DNA from 3 places in the Desulfosporosinus meridiei DSM 13257 genome. Region 2 is predicted to be linked to each of the others. Evidence: predicted binding sites of a transcription regulator. Region 2 holds the regulator's gene; each other region holds the start of a gene.
What was found. Region 2 encodes LexA, which represses DNA repair genes until DNA is damaged. Its sites were predicted from a motif close to CNAACANNTGTTNG; they were not measured.

Region 1 (4,427 bases), 290 kb from region 2:
TGAAAATGGAGATAGATTCCGCAAGTTTAGAACAGATTAAGCAGTTCTTTGGCCGCAGAAAAGCTCCAATGCCTTCTAGTAATGAGAAACAAGCATTCTTTCCCACAGGTTCAAAGATCTTGCCTAACCCTATAGGAACCGCTCCGGGAGCTCTTATTACTAAAGATAACAAGACCATTGTTATCTTGCCTGGTCCTCCTTTTGAAATGCAGCCTATGTTTGATAATTATGTTTGGCCAGAGTTAGAGCAAGTGATTGGGCTGCATGCTGAACGGATGAATGAACGTGTCCTTAAAGTTTTTGGTATGGGAGAATCTGCTATTGAGAAAGTACTTTATGACCTGATGAATCTTCCTAATCTTACGATGGCCTTATTGGCTAAAAGAGCTGAGATGCACATTCGTTTAGTTGCCAGAAGCACGGAAATCATGTCGGGTGAGGCTAATAAGGCTCTGGATCAAGTGGAAGAGGAGATTCGCCGGCGTTTAGGAAATAAAGTATTTGGGCGAGATCAAGAAACTATGGTCAGCATTGTTGGAAGAACTCTAAATAACAAGAATTTAACAATTTCTACTGCTGAATCATGTACTGGAGGCTTGCTTGGGGCCGCTTTAACTCAGGAACCGGGCAGCTCCAAGTTTTATTTAGGTGGAGTAGTGAGTTATTCAAATTCTTTAAAACAGGGCCTACTAGGTGTAAGTGAGAAAAACCTTAAAGCATTTGGAGCAGTGAGTGAAGAGGTTGCCAAGGAAATGGCATTTGGTATTCGTTCCAAGACAGGATCAGATCTGGCTATCTCAACAACAGGAATAGCAGGGCCAGATGGAGGCAGTGATGAGAAACCAGTGGGACTAGTTTACATTGGTTTTGCAACGGCTAAGGGTGTCCATGCTGAAAAATTTCAGTTTTATGGGGAACGGGAGTCTGTTCGTCAGTTGACCGTTCAAGCTGCCCTTAATGGAGTACGCCTGATATGTTGAACAGTGAAGGGAGATTACAATTAGGTGATGGTTGAACGTTTACAGACCTTTGGGGATATACAGTTAAGTAAACCACTTTTACAAGCTTTATCGGAGATGGGCTTTGAAGAGCCTTCTCCAATTCAAAAAGAAGCAATTCCGGTTGCTCTAGACGGAGTAGATCTTATCGGACAGGCGCAGACAGGTACGGGTAAAACAGCTGCTTTTGGAATTCCTATTACGGAAAAAGTTAATGCTAAGTTTCAAGCAGTTCAGGCGCTGATTGTAACCCCTACACGAGAGCTAGCTATTCAGGTTTCGGAAGAAATTGCTAAGCTTGGCAAATATAAGCACGTAAAACCCTTGCCAATCTATGGCGGGCAGCCTATTGATCGCCAAATTCGGGCATTACGAATGGGTTATCAAGTAGTTGTTGGAACACCTGGCAGGTTATTGGACCATCTGAACCGGGGAACGTTGCGTTTGCAGCACGTAAAAATGGTAGTTTTGGATGAGGCTGATGAAATGCTGGATATGGGCTTTATCGATGACATCGAGAGTCTTCTCCGGGAAGTTCCGGCAGAAGGTAAGCAAGTCTTGCTTTTCTCGGCTACCATGCCTCCCGGAATTCGCAAATTAGCCCAAACTTACATGAACTCCCCGCGTTCTGTTACGGTTAGTCGGGATGAATTAACCGTGCCATTGATTGATCAGGTTTTCTATGAGACTAGAGAAAGTATTAAAGTGGATGCCTTAGGGCGGATCATTGACATGGAGGATATCGGTCAGGGGATTATTTTTTGCCGTACAAAACGCGGAGTCGATGAACTGGTAGTGGCCCTCGAGGCCAGGGGATATTTTGCTGATGCATTGCATGGAGATTTAAGCCAACAACAACGGGATCGAGTTATGAAGCGGTTTAGGGATGGGAAGACTGAATTGCTAATTGCTACAGATGTTGCTGCCCGAGGCTTAGATATTAATAATGTGACTCATGTTATCAACTTTGATATTCCACAAGATCCGGTGTCCTATGTGCATCGAATTGGACGAACCGGGCGAATTGGCCGTAAGGGGCAAGCAATAACCTTAATATCCCCCAAAGAATATCGCCAGCTTCGCCTAATCGAAAATCTCATTAAGACCAGGATTAAACGGCAGGAGCTGCCTTCCTTGGCGGATATTAGTGAGCGTCAAGCTGAAAATATCAAAATGCAGTTGATTAAGTTAATGCAAAGCAATCGACTGGGAAACTACCGTGCAATTGTTGGGGACTTGCTCCAGGAATATGATTCTATGGATGTAGCGGCTGCTGCCTTAAAATATGCCATAGAAGGAGCAAATGTCGATGAACTTGTTGAAGGCAAAGACTCAGACGAACAGCTCTTTGCGAACACGGGAGCATCTGCAGGTATGGTGCGCTTTTTTATAAACATCGGAAGAGTTCAACAAGTCCGGCCTCAGGATATTATCCGCTGGATTGCAGATCAAAGCGGGATCTCTGGAAACAGTATTGGAATAATAAATATATATGATAAATTTACCTTTGTAGAAATTCCTGAAAAATATGCTTCTAGAGTCCAGAGTTGTATGCATCAGACTATGATTAAAGGTCGCAAAGTGAGCGTCGAACCAGCTAAAGCACGTGAAAATTTTTGATGTAATTTAGACTAAGCTAAAAAGCTAACCGTTGTGGTTAGCTTTTTGTGTAATTAAGCAAAAGGCTTTATAAGAGTTTCATAAACAAATTGACAAGTATTGAGGAGGACATCTATAATAAGAACCGAACAGATGTTTTGCTAATGTGACAAAATGCTAAGGCATATGAGAAGGATAAGGAGGATTAAGAATGGCCGAAACGAATAAGCTCAAGGCACTTGATATTGCTCTTGCTCAGATTGAAAAGCAATTCGGCAAAGGTTCGATTATGAAACTGGGAGAGTCCTCGACAGATAGGATGATTGATATTATTCCGACAGGTTCTTTGGCAATTGACCTGGCCTTAGGAGTTGGAGGGGTGCCTAGAGGGAGGATTATCGAAATCTACGGACCGGAGTCTTCAGGAAAAACTACAGTAGCCCTTCATATTATTGCGGAGGCGCAGAAATTGGGGGGAGCAGCTGCATTTATAGATGCAGAGCATGCCCTTGATCCGGTATATGCTAAAGCATTAGGGGTTAATATTGATGACTTGCTTGTTGCCCAGCCTGATACAGGGGAACAGGGCTTAGAAATCTGTGAAGCTCTTGTGCGCAGTGCTGCCGTCGATGTAGTCGTGGTTGACTCTGTTGCTGCTTTAGTGCCGCGAGCCGAGATCGAAGGCGAAATGGGGGACAACCATGTCGGCTTGCATGCTCGACTAATGTCTCAGGCCTTGCGGAAGCTGACCGGATCAATCAGCAAGAGTAATACTTGTGTTGTGTTTATTAATCAAATCCGTGAAAAGATCGGAGTAATGTTTGGTAGCCCGGAAACCACAACCGGTGGGCGTGCTCTCAAGTTTTATGCCTCAATTCGGATGGATATACGTCGTCAAGAAGCCATAAAGTCAGGTCAGGATGTAATTGGTAATAAGACCCGGGTAAAAGTGGTCAAGAATAAGGTTGCCCCTCCTTTTAAACAAGCTGATTTTGACATTATGTATGGTGAAGGTATTTCACGTGAAGGAAGTATTGTCGATATCGGAACAGAGATGGAGATAATCGCCAAGTCAGGTGCCTGGTATTCCTATAATGGAGAGCGGTTGGGGCAGGGACGTGAGAATGTCAAGGAGCACCTTAAACAACATCCGGAAATAGCTCTTGAGCTAGAACAACGGATTCGCGCTAACTTAATGCCAGTAGCAGCTACCGCTGATAAAGAGGCAGACACGTTTGAAGAGTTCTAAACCTCGTAAAAGCGTAATGGAAAGTGCTCTTGACTCATTATCCCGTCGGCTTCTTACTTACCATGAATTAGAAACCCGTCTGATTGAGAAAGGCTATGAAAGCTCGGAAATTAAGGCTGTTCTAGAAAGAATTCTTGAATGGGGCTATGTTAATGATCGAGAGTTAGCGTTAATGTATTCGGAAAGTCGACTTAAGCGTTATTCTCGGCGGCGGGTTCAACAAGATATGCAAAATCGAGGGATTGAATCGGAACTGATCGAACAGGCCTTAAAAACAACGTATTCCAGTAATAATGAGTATGAGCAGTGCTTGTCGCTGGCGGAACGCTGGTATGCACAAGAAGAGAAACGGTGGGAATCGAAGTATGCGGCAGACAATGCCAAAAGAACAATCCCCCGCGAACTATGGGTTAGACAAAAAGTAACTCGCAAGCTTGTTCAGAGAGGTTACCCCACAGACACGGTGCGCAGTGTCATTACTCAAATCGGAAATGCGAGAGAAGACAGCAGTGTATAGAATTGACCTATTTAGGACAAGCTTGACATTAACTGCAAATGATATTAAAATCTTAACAGAGACC
Region 2 (4,427 bases):
TGCATCTGCTTTCACCAGTTGCTCTTTCAAATCAATAACAGCTTGAGGTAATCCTTTGGCTTCTACATCCTCGTTAAAAATAGGGATCGATGATAGATCTACGATTTCCATAGATGCGCCTTCCGGAAGTAAGTCTGCCGCTGCTCTCAGAGCTGCTGTGTTGTATGAATTGTTTCTTAAACTTCCAGAAATACCAATGATCTTAATTGCTTTTGTCATTAAAGCACCCCCTATTAATCTTAGCCTTTGTATAAATGCGAGAATTAAATGGTGGGAATTATATTTCTGTTTAATATATTCCAAATATTCTACACTTTAGTGGCAATTCCTGCTTAGAGTAGTATAAATATTTTGATAATATAAAATAGTATAAAATAATAACAAAATTATAGGTCAGACCGTACTAACGATCTGACCTTACATATTTCCATATTTATAAATGACTACTCTTTGTGGGGCACATAAATTTAATTTTGCAAATATCTATATGAATAATCTTGTTAGTCTTTTATTAACTAATAAGACTAAGAACTGGAAAATCACTGGGTTTTTATTCTAAATACTTTTTTCTTACCATCAAGCTTGCCTCTACTAGTCTTTTCTTCTGAATTTAATAAGATATCATCTATCTCAATCTCGGCAAAATCTCCCTCTAGAGAATTAATGCATTGGCAGCAATTATCACATTGTTTTAGCGGATCAAGATCACAAAGATCGCATTCACCACATTGGGTACAACTTCGATCTTGCAAAACACATGGATCTCCCATAGTATTCAAACTACTTCTCTCCCCTATCATTTTGTAAGTTGTGGACTTCCTAAAATATTCCTGGACTTAAGATTAAGGAGTTCGGCTCTTTCGTTAATCCTTTTAAGGCTGCAGCAGTACGCTGCTCACTCCAAGCTTCATCGAGCAAGAGAATAGTATCTCTGTAGCGTTGCTTACTTCCTAATAAAACAACTAAGTAGTCCCCGTCGGATCTTGTTACATAAGAAACCAGACACTGCCCCGCCTCTGTTGTTGTTCCTGTTTTTAGTCCTTGGTTTCCGGGATAAATCCCAAGGAGACGATTAGTATTCTGCAAATCAGCTTCTCGTGATTTCCCTTGTCCATCTGTCCACTGAACATGGGCATTTGCCAGTTTGACAAACTTCATCAGTTCTTTATTTTCACTAAATCGAACTGCAATTTTACTTAGGTCATTAGCTGTTGTGTATTGATCAGGATCAGGCAACCCATGAGGGGTTGTAAAGTGAGTATTTTGACACCCTAAAGTAGCAGCGTACTCATTGATTTCTTGAGCAAAAGCAGGGATCGAGCCACTAACTTTTACTGCCAGGGCTGCAGCCGCATCATTGGAACTGTTAACATATAAGGCGGTTAAAAGATTATGTACGGATATTTCATCTCCCGGCTGGAGTCCCAGATGTGAGCCTTCTACATTCACTTCTGCCCCAACTCGGACAATATCTGATTCATTTAAGGATTTTAAAGCCACAAGCCCAGTAATAAGCTTGAGTGTGCTGGCCGGAGCACGCTGTATATCGGCATTATGGGATTTGATTACCTGATTGGTTAAGGGGTCAATAAGTACATAACTTTCGTCTTCTGTTGATAGATCTTGGGAAGAAGATCCAGCCTTTGATGATTCAGAAGATTGAACTTCTGAATTGGTCAATCCTTCAGTCTGTAAGTTGGCGATAGCTGGTCCAAAATAGTCTAATCCAATCAACAGAAAAACAATGAGCAGTATGCTAAACATTATTAAGTTGGCTTTTCTGGTTTTTCTTTTAGTTCTAGATTTAGGAACGTGATGATCTAATTGTTTCACAATAATCCCTCTTTTAAGCTAAGGCCTACCAGTCAGGTCTTATGATATTATAACATTCCATATCACAGCAAACATTTCTATTATAACTAATTTAATCCAAGGTGGCAAGTTTTGTTTGCTATACCTAACTAGGATTCTTGGTATCCGTCCATAATTGCCATACCTTTAAGAATGGATAAGGATTAATCCATTGTTCATTGGGAAGCTCTATGCCAAAATGAAGGTGGTCCGGAGTTGTCAGGGCATCACCGGTGTGACCCATTCCGCCAATGAAATCCCCGGCTGCAATTCTTGCCCCTTTCACAAGATCTGGAGAAATATATTGCAGATGAGCGTAGTAATAATAATTCCCATCATCTCCACGTACACCAACTCGCTCACCACCTAATCTGTTCCACCCCAGCTGTTCGATTTTACCACTACATACACTAACTATCCTTGTCCCTTCTTTTCCAAAAAGATCAGTTCCCTCATGTCTGCGAATCCCGCCTTCTCGATCTGCTCCAAAACTATCCTCATACCAAGTTGTTCCTTCAATGGGGAAGGTGTATTTATAAGGTCTATAATATGAATACTTGGCTAAAATTTCGCGATGTCTTTTGATCGCCTTAAGCTTATCTAAGGAAAGCTTGCCCCAATTAAGATTTGCAAAGGAAACATCGGTATGTAGTTGGGCAATCAGTTCTTGAGCTTCTATTTCAGGAATCGTCGACCGTATAGCTATAAGATCCTCAAAAGGGATTGTCGGGGTTCTGGAATTATCCCGTACACATTGTTTTACAAGGTCAGGAGTTATTGTTGATAAATAGGGATATACATCAGAATCAATTTTTACCGGCCGATGCAGTACCTGCCAGATTAGAAATGAAGAAAGTATCAAAATAATCAACTGGATTACTGAAATTAAACTTTTTTTTGAGCTTACTCTCATAAAATCCCCTACTCTCTTAATCATCCAAGAAATTATTAGTTATTTACGAACATTTGTTTGCACTTTTGGCGAATGAATGGTACAATATTCCTGACTAGATGGGGGTGTTTTTTTATGTACCCGGATTTATCGCCAAGACAAACGAAGATTTTGGAATTTATTAAACAGGAAATCCGTAAGAAGGGTTATCCACCTGCCGTAAGAGAAATCGGCGAAGCTGTAGGATTGTTATCTAGCTCTACTGTTCATGGGCATCTCCAGACATTGGAGGACAAGGGATACATTCGACGTGATCCCACTAAACCACGGGCAATCGAAATTTTGGATAGTTCCAGTGAAGCCCTTGAAATGAAAAAAGTAGTCCAAGTACCTATTGTCGGCCACGTCACTGCCGGTCAGCCTATCACGGCAATTGAAAACATTGAAGGGTCCTTTCCCTTATCCGCGGATTTTGTACGCCATGACAATATTTTTATGCTTCGCGTCAAGGGCGAAAGTATGATAGGAGCAGGAATATTGGATGGGGATTACATTATCGTTCGACAACAAAACGAAGCACGTAATGGTGAAATTGTTGTAGCCCTAATTGGTGATGAAGCGACTGTAAAACGTTTCTTTAAGGAAAGAACTCTGATCCGACTTCAGCCTGAAAACCCATCCATGGAACCGATCTACTCCCAGGATGTTTCAATCCTCGGTAAGGTCGTCGGCGTTTTTCGTACTATGTAATTACTTAACATTCCTAATATCAAAGATATGCGTAAGATGTATAAGATAACATTATTTTCTATTCATCTTTACCAGAAGAAGCACAAGAGTAAAAAAGCGTTCTCTCTCCACAGTCTAGTTGACAGTGAAGGAGAACGCTTTTCGCTTGCTGTACCAGTTGAATTTATGGTCTAAGTTTCACAGGCACTATTAGTCATTCTGGGAAATTTTACAGTTTTGTTTATCCTGAAAACGTTCCATACCCAAGATAATTAAGCGATCGATTAATTCAGTGTAGGGAATGCCTGTAGCTTCCCACAGTTTAGGGTACATGGAGATTTCAGTAAAACCTGGTAGAGTATTTATCTCATTAAGAAATATTTCATTTTCATCATTCACAAAGAAGTCAACTCGACTTAAGCCGCTAGCTTCAACTGCTTGGAAGGCTTGAATGGCCATAAGTTGCAACTTCTTAACGATGTCGTCTTCCAGCGCTGCCGGAATTAAAAGGCTTGAGCCAATGTTGGAGTACTTAGCTTCATAAGTATAGAACTCCTGGGCCGGTAGTACTTCCCCTGGAATAGAGGCGATAGGGCTATCGTTCCCTAAGACTGAAACTTCTATTTCATGCCCGTTAATGGACTCTTCGATAACAATTTTACGGTCAAAAATGGCGGCTGTCTTTAAAGACTCTTGGAGCTCTGTACGATCATGAGCCTTGGAGATCCCCACGCTCGACCCCAGATTGGCTGGTTTAACAAAGCAAGGATACCCTAGCTGAGCTTCAATCTTATTCAGATAAGTCTCAGGTTCCCTCAGGAACTCTGATCGCAGCAGAGTTACATATCGTGCCGAAGGAAGATTTCTCTCGATGAACACAGCTTTCATTCGATCTTTATCCATCCCCAGAGAAGATCCCAGAACTCCGGATCCTACATAAGGAACATTAGCCATC
Region 3 (4,427 bases), 670 kb from region 2:
TCTTTAGAAATAATGAGAGATGGGTAAAGAAAATCATCTTCTGACTTGAGATGGAAAGATAATTTTCCGGCTAGTGTAGCGATTTTTAAGGATATATCAAAAGCCTTAGCCATCACATCCTGATTTAACAAGGATTCGATGTCATCAACTAATTGACGTATTTCTTGGTGTTGTCTTTTTAGATTGTTGATGTTCATATGAGCACTTCCTTTAGAAAGATATTAGACAAGCCAGCAATATTTAGTCCATCCTGTTCGCCTCTCTATTTACATAATAACTCTTGGAAGAAAAAGAGGTGTGATCCAGGTCTAGTAATTATGTGATAAGTATCACAATTTGTTAAACAAAAATAAAGGGGGGACCGTCGGGCTTGTACCAAGAATCTTACGCGCGTAAGATTCTTGGTACAAGCCAAGAGAAGGCTATCATTCGTGACCTTCATATATTTCAAACACTATTCCCTTTCATCTTAACAGATAACGGAAGTGAGTTCTCTAATCCAAAAGCCATTGAGTATGACCTTAAGAAGGATAATGGTTTACGTACAAGTATTTATTATTGCAATGCCGGATGCCTGTAAGTGGATTACAAAAGTTGCATTTCATTTTCAAAGAAGGCATTTCGGATACAAAAACTGCGTTTCGTTTACAAATATTCAGTTGTCGGTTACAAAAAATGCTTCTTGGTTTACAAAGTGGCCTCTCGCCTTTCAATTAAGCTTTTAATTTGTCAAATCAAAGAGATACAATAATAATATAATTAATATCAATATTTATTTATTGATAAACGATAAAACGTGTGTTAAAATCATTTTGTCATGAACGTCATTAAATCAATAAATTAGTGAGGTGTTTAAATGAATGTTAAACAAGGTTCAACCACTTTCTTAAAAGTAATCATTTTTCTGCTCGGGATTGCGGTGCTTGCTTTGTGTTTCTTTTGGTTACCTTTGATAGCCATTAGAGAACCAAAAGCACATCCAGGGGTCTACTCGCTTTATCCCTTATTGGCATATGTGTATGGATGCTGTATTGCGTTTTCTATTGCATTGTATCAAGCATTTAAACTATTAACCTATATCGAAAGGAACAATGCTTTCTCTGAGTTATCACTTAAATCTTTGAAGGTTATAAAGAAATGTGGTTTAACAACCATTTTCTTCATCCTGTTAGGGATAGTAACCTTAAAAGTAATTGCTAAAGTCACAGGAGATGATCCAGCAGGTCCTATATCATTAAGTCTAATGAGTATTTTAGTAACAAGTATCATCACCGCTATTGTGGATGTGCTTCAAAAACTATTAAAAAATCTTCTGGATACATAACCAGAGAATGAATAAAAATAAAAAATGATGTGATGCTGCATTTTTATTTCGCGCAGGGGGTTATGTACGAAAGATATTTATAGCTGCACAAAAATATTGTCCTAACCACTACTTTCACTAATTCTTATTTTGGAGTATAAGTAAGACTGCGAAGAGTATCCCGTATCTCAAATCGCTCGCGACATGAAGATCTACTCTATCTGGGAAGGCACTAACTTCATCCAGTCCATGGATCTGGTTGGCCGTAAAATGAACATGTAGAGCGGCTCGGTATTTGGCGCTTGGGTACAGGAAATAGTCGATTTCTATGAAATTAACAAGGACAATGAAGCCTTAAGCAAGGAATTTGCAAACTTGGGCAAGGCTCTTAATGCTTACCAAGATATGCTCAAGGCTTTGGCTGGATATTCCAAGACCAATATGAGTATGATTCCCTTGTATTCCCGCCGTATCCTGACAGCGACTGCCCAGCTATTTTGTGGCCGGCAGATTCTTGATCAGGCAATATTGGCTGATAAAAAAAGCCAAAGAAGTGGGATCTGATCACTTTGATTACAAGTTCTATACTGGTAAAGTAGCCACCGCCATATACTACCTGCGCAATGTTGTACCTAATGTATGGGCAGTTGCGGAGATAGTAATCGATGGTGATACATCAGCTATTGATGTTCCAGTTGATGTTTTCGAATACTAAAACATAATAGCGCAATGTGCGTGGGTGTTCTGTCACGCCCCCAGGAAGGGGGCGTTTTTTGCCCTAAACCATGAGTCGAATGAAGATACTTTTCAGGCTCCAAAACTTTCCTCTACTAATTTTCCGTCATTCAGCTTATAATTAGAACAGATGTTCTAATTGGGGGCGAATGTATGTATGCAAAACAGAATTATTATGCATATTGATGCTAACTCAGCTTATCTCTCCTGGGAAGCTGTTTACCGTCTTCAACATGGTGATTCCCTTGATCTCCGTACTGTCCCCTCAGTAGTTGGCGGCAACGAACAGACCCGCCACGGTATTGTACTTACCAAATCCATCCCTGCTAAAGCTTTCAGCATCCAAACCGGCGAATCCTTACACACTGCCAGGATGAAATGCCCGGGCTTACTTGTTGTTCCCCCCAACTATTCCCTCTATATGCAGTGCAGCACCGCTATGGGCGATATCTTAAGGGAATACTCTCCCTTTGTAGAACAGTATTCAGTGGATGAATACTTTCTTGACTTTACGGAGAGCAAAAAGCTCTTTGGCGATCCCGTTCAGGCAGCTTACAGCATCAAGAATCGTATTCGTGATGAACTGGGATTTACGGTTAACATTGGTGTTTCCTCAAACAAGATCCTGGCTAAGATGGGTTCTGAGCTTAAAAAGCCCGACAGAGTACATACCCTGTTTCCGGAAGAAGTCGAGGAGAAAATGTGGCCGCTGCCGGTGGAAGAGCTCTTTATGGTAGGCCGGGCTACTGCAAAAAAGCTCCGGGATCGCTGCGTTAAAACCATAGGGGATTTGGCCGGCTCTGATCCCAAGTGGTTGGAGCTCTTTCTCAAATCCCACGGCCGCTTGGTCTGGAATTATGCTAATGGCCGGGACATTTCTCTGGTTCGTGTAAATCGGCACCCCGTCATCAAAAGCATGGGCAATTCCACCACCACGGCTTTTGATCTTATTGACCGGCAGTCTGCTCACCTTTTGCTCCTGTCCCTCGTGGAAACCGTTAGCGCCAGACTCCGTGCTGCCGCTTATTGTACCAAACTTGTTTCCATCTCTTTCCGAACCCGCGAATTTTATGACTGCTCCCATCAGAGCAAGTTTTATACGGCCACGGACAGTACTAAGGCCATTCATCAGCTGGCCTGTGAGCTCTTTGATGAACTGTGGGAGGGCCATCCTCTCCGGCACATGGGGGTCAGTGTATCGGAATTATGCGGGAGCGATTTCATTCAAACGGCTTTCTTCCAAGAATATAATGAAAAGCAACAGCGTCTTGACCGGGCTGTCGATCTCATTCGCCAGCGTTACGGTTCGGATTCGATTTTCAGATCCTCTTTTATTCAAACCGGATTAAAGCCTATGGCTGGCGGAACGGGGGAAGAGATAGATTACCCTGTCATGTCAAGTTTATTATAATAAATATGTACAATTAATCATAAGATTCCCAATGCTTTTCAAAAGTTAAACTTGTTCTTCGGGTAGATAATTTATTTCTTCTAAACTGTGGACAACTTCCTTCAATTTTAGAAGAGAAAAATTCCGTTTTTGGGGACTCTTTGATTCCTTATTTAAGAGAACCTGCAAATAATCCCAAAAGGCAGCCGTAATATTGCTTTCGTTAATAGCAAAAACAACTAAAGGCGCTAAAGTCTTGACTACAAATAAGCCCACATCTTCCCTGACATAAATAGTAACTCCCTCTAAGTGTTTATCCTTCGTTAAATAGACAGAAAAGTTTTCATTGGTCTCAAGGAGATGAATAACACCGTACAAATGTTGAAGGTATTCATCCGGAGTATAGAAAAGCTGGGTTTCGCTGAGGGCATCAGAAAAGTTTACGGCTACCTCTCCAGCTAAAATCTGCTCAGGATCTGGCAGAGAGCAGATTACCGTAAAACGGTATTTCTGAATATCTTCTAAAAACCTTCCCAATCGTTTTTGATGAAGAGCTAACAATTGTTCTCTTCTGGACTTTTCTATTCGGGTCAAGATGCTGATTGCAACAGAAGGGGGCATGGTAATACTCGTGAGGCCATCTGCCTTTATAAGGGTATTGCTTTTTTCATCCTCAAACTCAGCCAGCAGTGAAAGATACTTACGGTTATCACTATTACTGGACGGAGTGGATATGTGCATCAAAGGACGACAAAGCTGCAGAAAATCCAGAAATTCTTCGGACAGCGCCTGAACCGTTTTGTGATTAGTGAAAAGGAAATTTGCTGCGTTTTTGGTCTTGCTTTCCACAGAGGAGGAGGTAACTGCTGCAGGGGTATCCGGAGCTACGAAGAAGGTCTGGCGGAATAAGCCGTCTTTGCTTTTGGCATAGTAATAGGGTTCTATGGCACCGGTCATATAAAGGGGCACCCAATGTTGAATGCCCATCATCATTTCATC

Region 1: a site for LexA is predicted at 2,744-2,757, ahead of recA (recombinase RecA). Genes of this name have one in related genera too.
Region 3: a site for LexA is predicted at 2,162-2,175, ahead of DESMER_RS08790 (DNA polymerase Y family protein). Genes of this name have one in related genera too.

What each region holds. Positions count from the first base shown of each region.
Region 1 is NC_018515.1:2,872,022-2,876,448, reverse strand. It holds gene DESMER_RS13205 (competence/damage-inducible protein A) at 1-980, shown strand, start outside; gene DESMER_RS13200 (DEAD/DEAH box helicase) at 1,005-2,618, shown strand; gene recA (recombinase RecA) at 2,809-3,846, shown strand; gene DESMER_RS13190 (regulatory protein RecX) at 3,833-4,363, shown strand.
Region 2 is NC_018515.1:2,579,861-2,584,287, forward strand. It holds gene DESMER_RS11850 (NADPH-dependent FMN reductase) at 1-219, opposite strand, end outside; gene DESMER_RS11855 (hypothetical protein) at 540-779, opposite strand; gene DESMER_RS11860 (D-alanyl-D-alanine carboxypeptidase family protein) at 820-1,833, opposite strand; gene DESMER_RS11865 (M23 family metallopeptidase) at 1,958-2,764, opposite strand; gene lexA (transcriptional repressor LexA) at 2,879-3,493, shown strand; gene DESMER_RS11875 (D-alanine--D-alanine ligase family protein) at 3,683-4,427, opposite strand, start outside.
Region 3 is NC_018515.1:1,913,279-1,917,705, forward strand. It holds gene DESMER_RS08770 (hemerythrin domain-containing protein) at 1-197, opposite strand, end outside; gene DESMER_RS24840 (hypothetical protein) at 371-580, shown strand; gene DESMER_RS08780 (DUF2975 domain-containing protein) at 857-1,324, shown strand; gene DESMER_RS24385 (hypothetical protein) at 1,508-1,585, shown strand; gene DESMER_RS24675 (acyl-CoA dehydrogenase C-terminal domain-containing protein) at 1,637-1,867, shown strand; gene DESMER_RS24680 (acyl-CoA dehydrogenase C-terminal domain-containing protein) at 1,803-2,018, shown strand; gene DESMER_RS08790 (DNA polymerase Y family protein) at 2,196-3,449, shown strand; gene DESMER_RS08795 (hypothetical protein) at 3,495-4,427, opposite strand, start outside.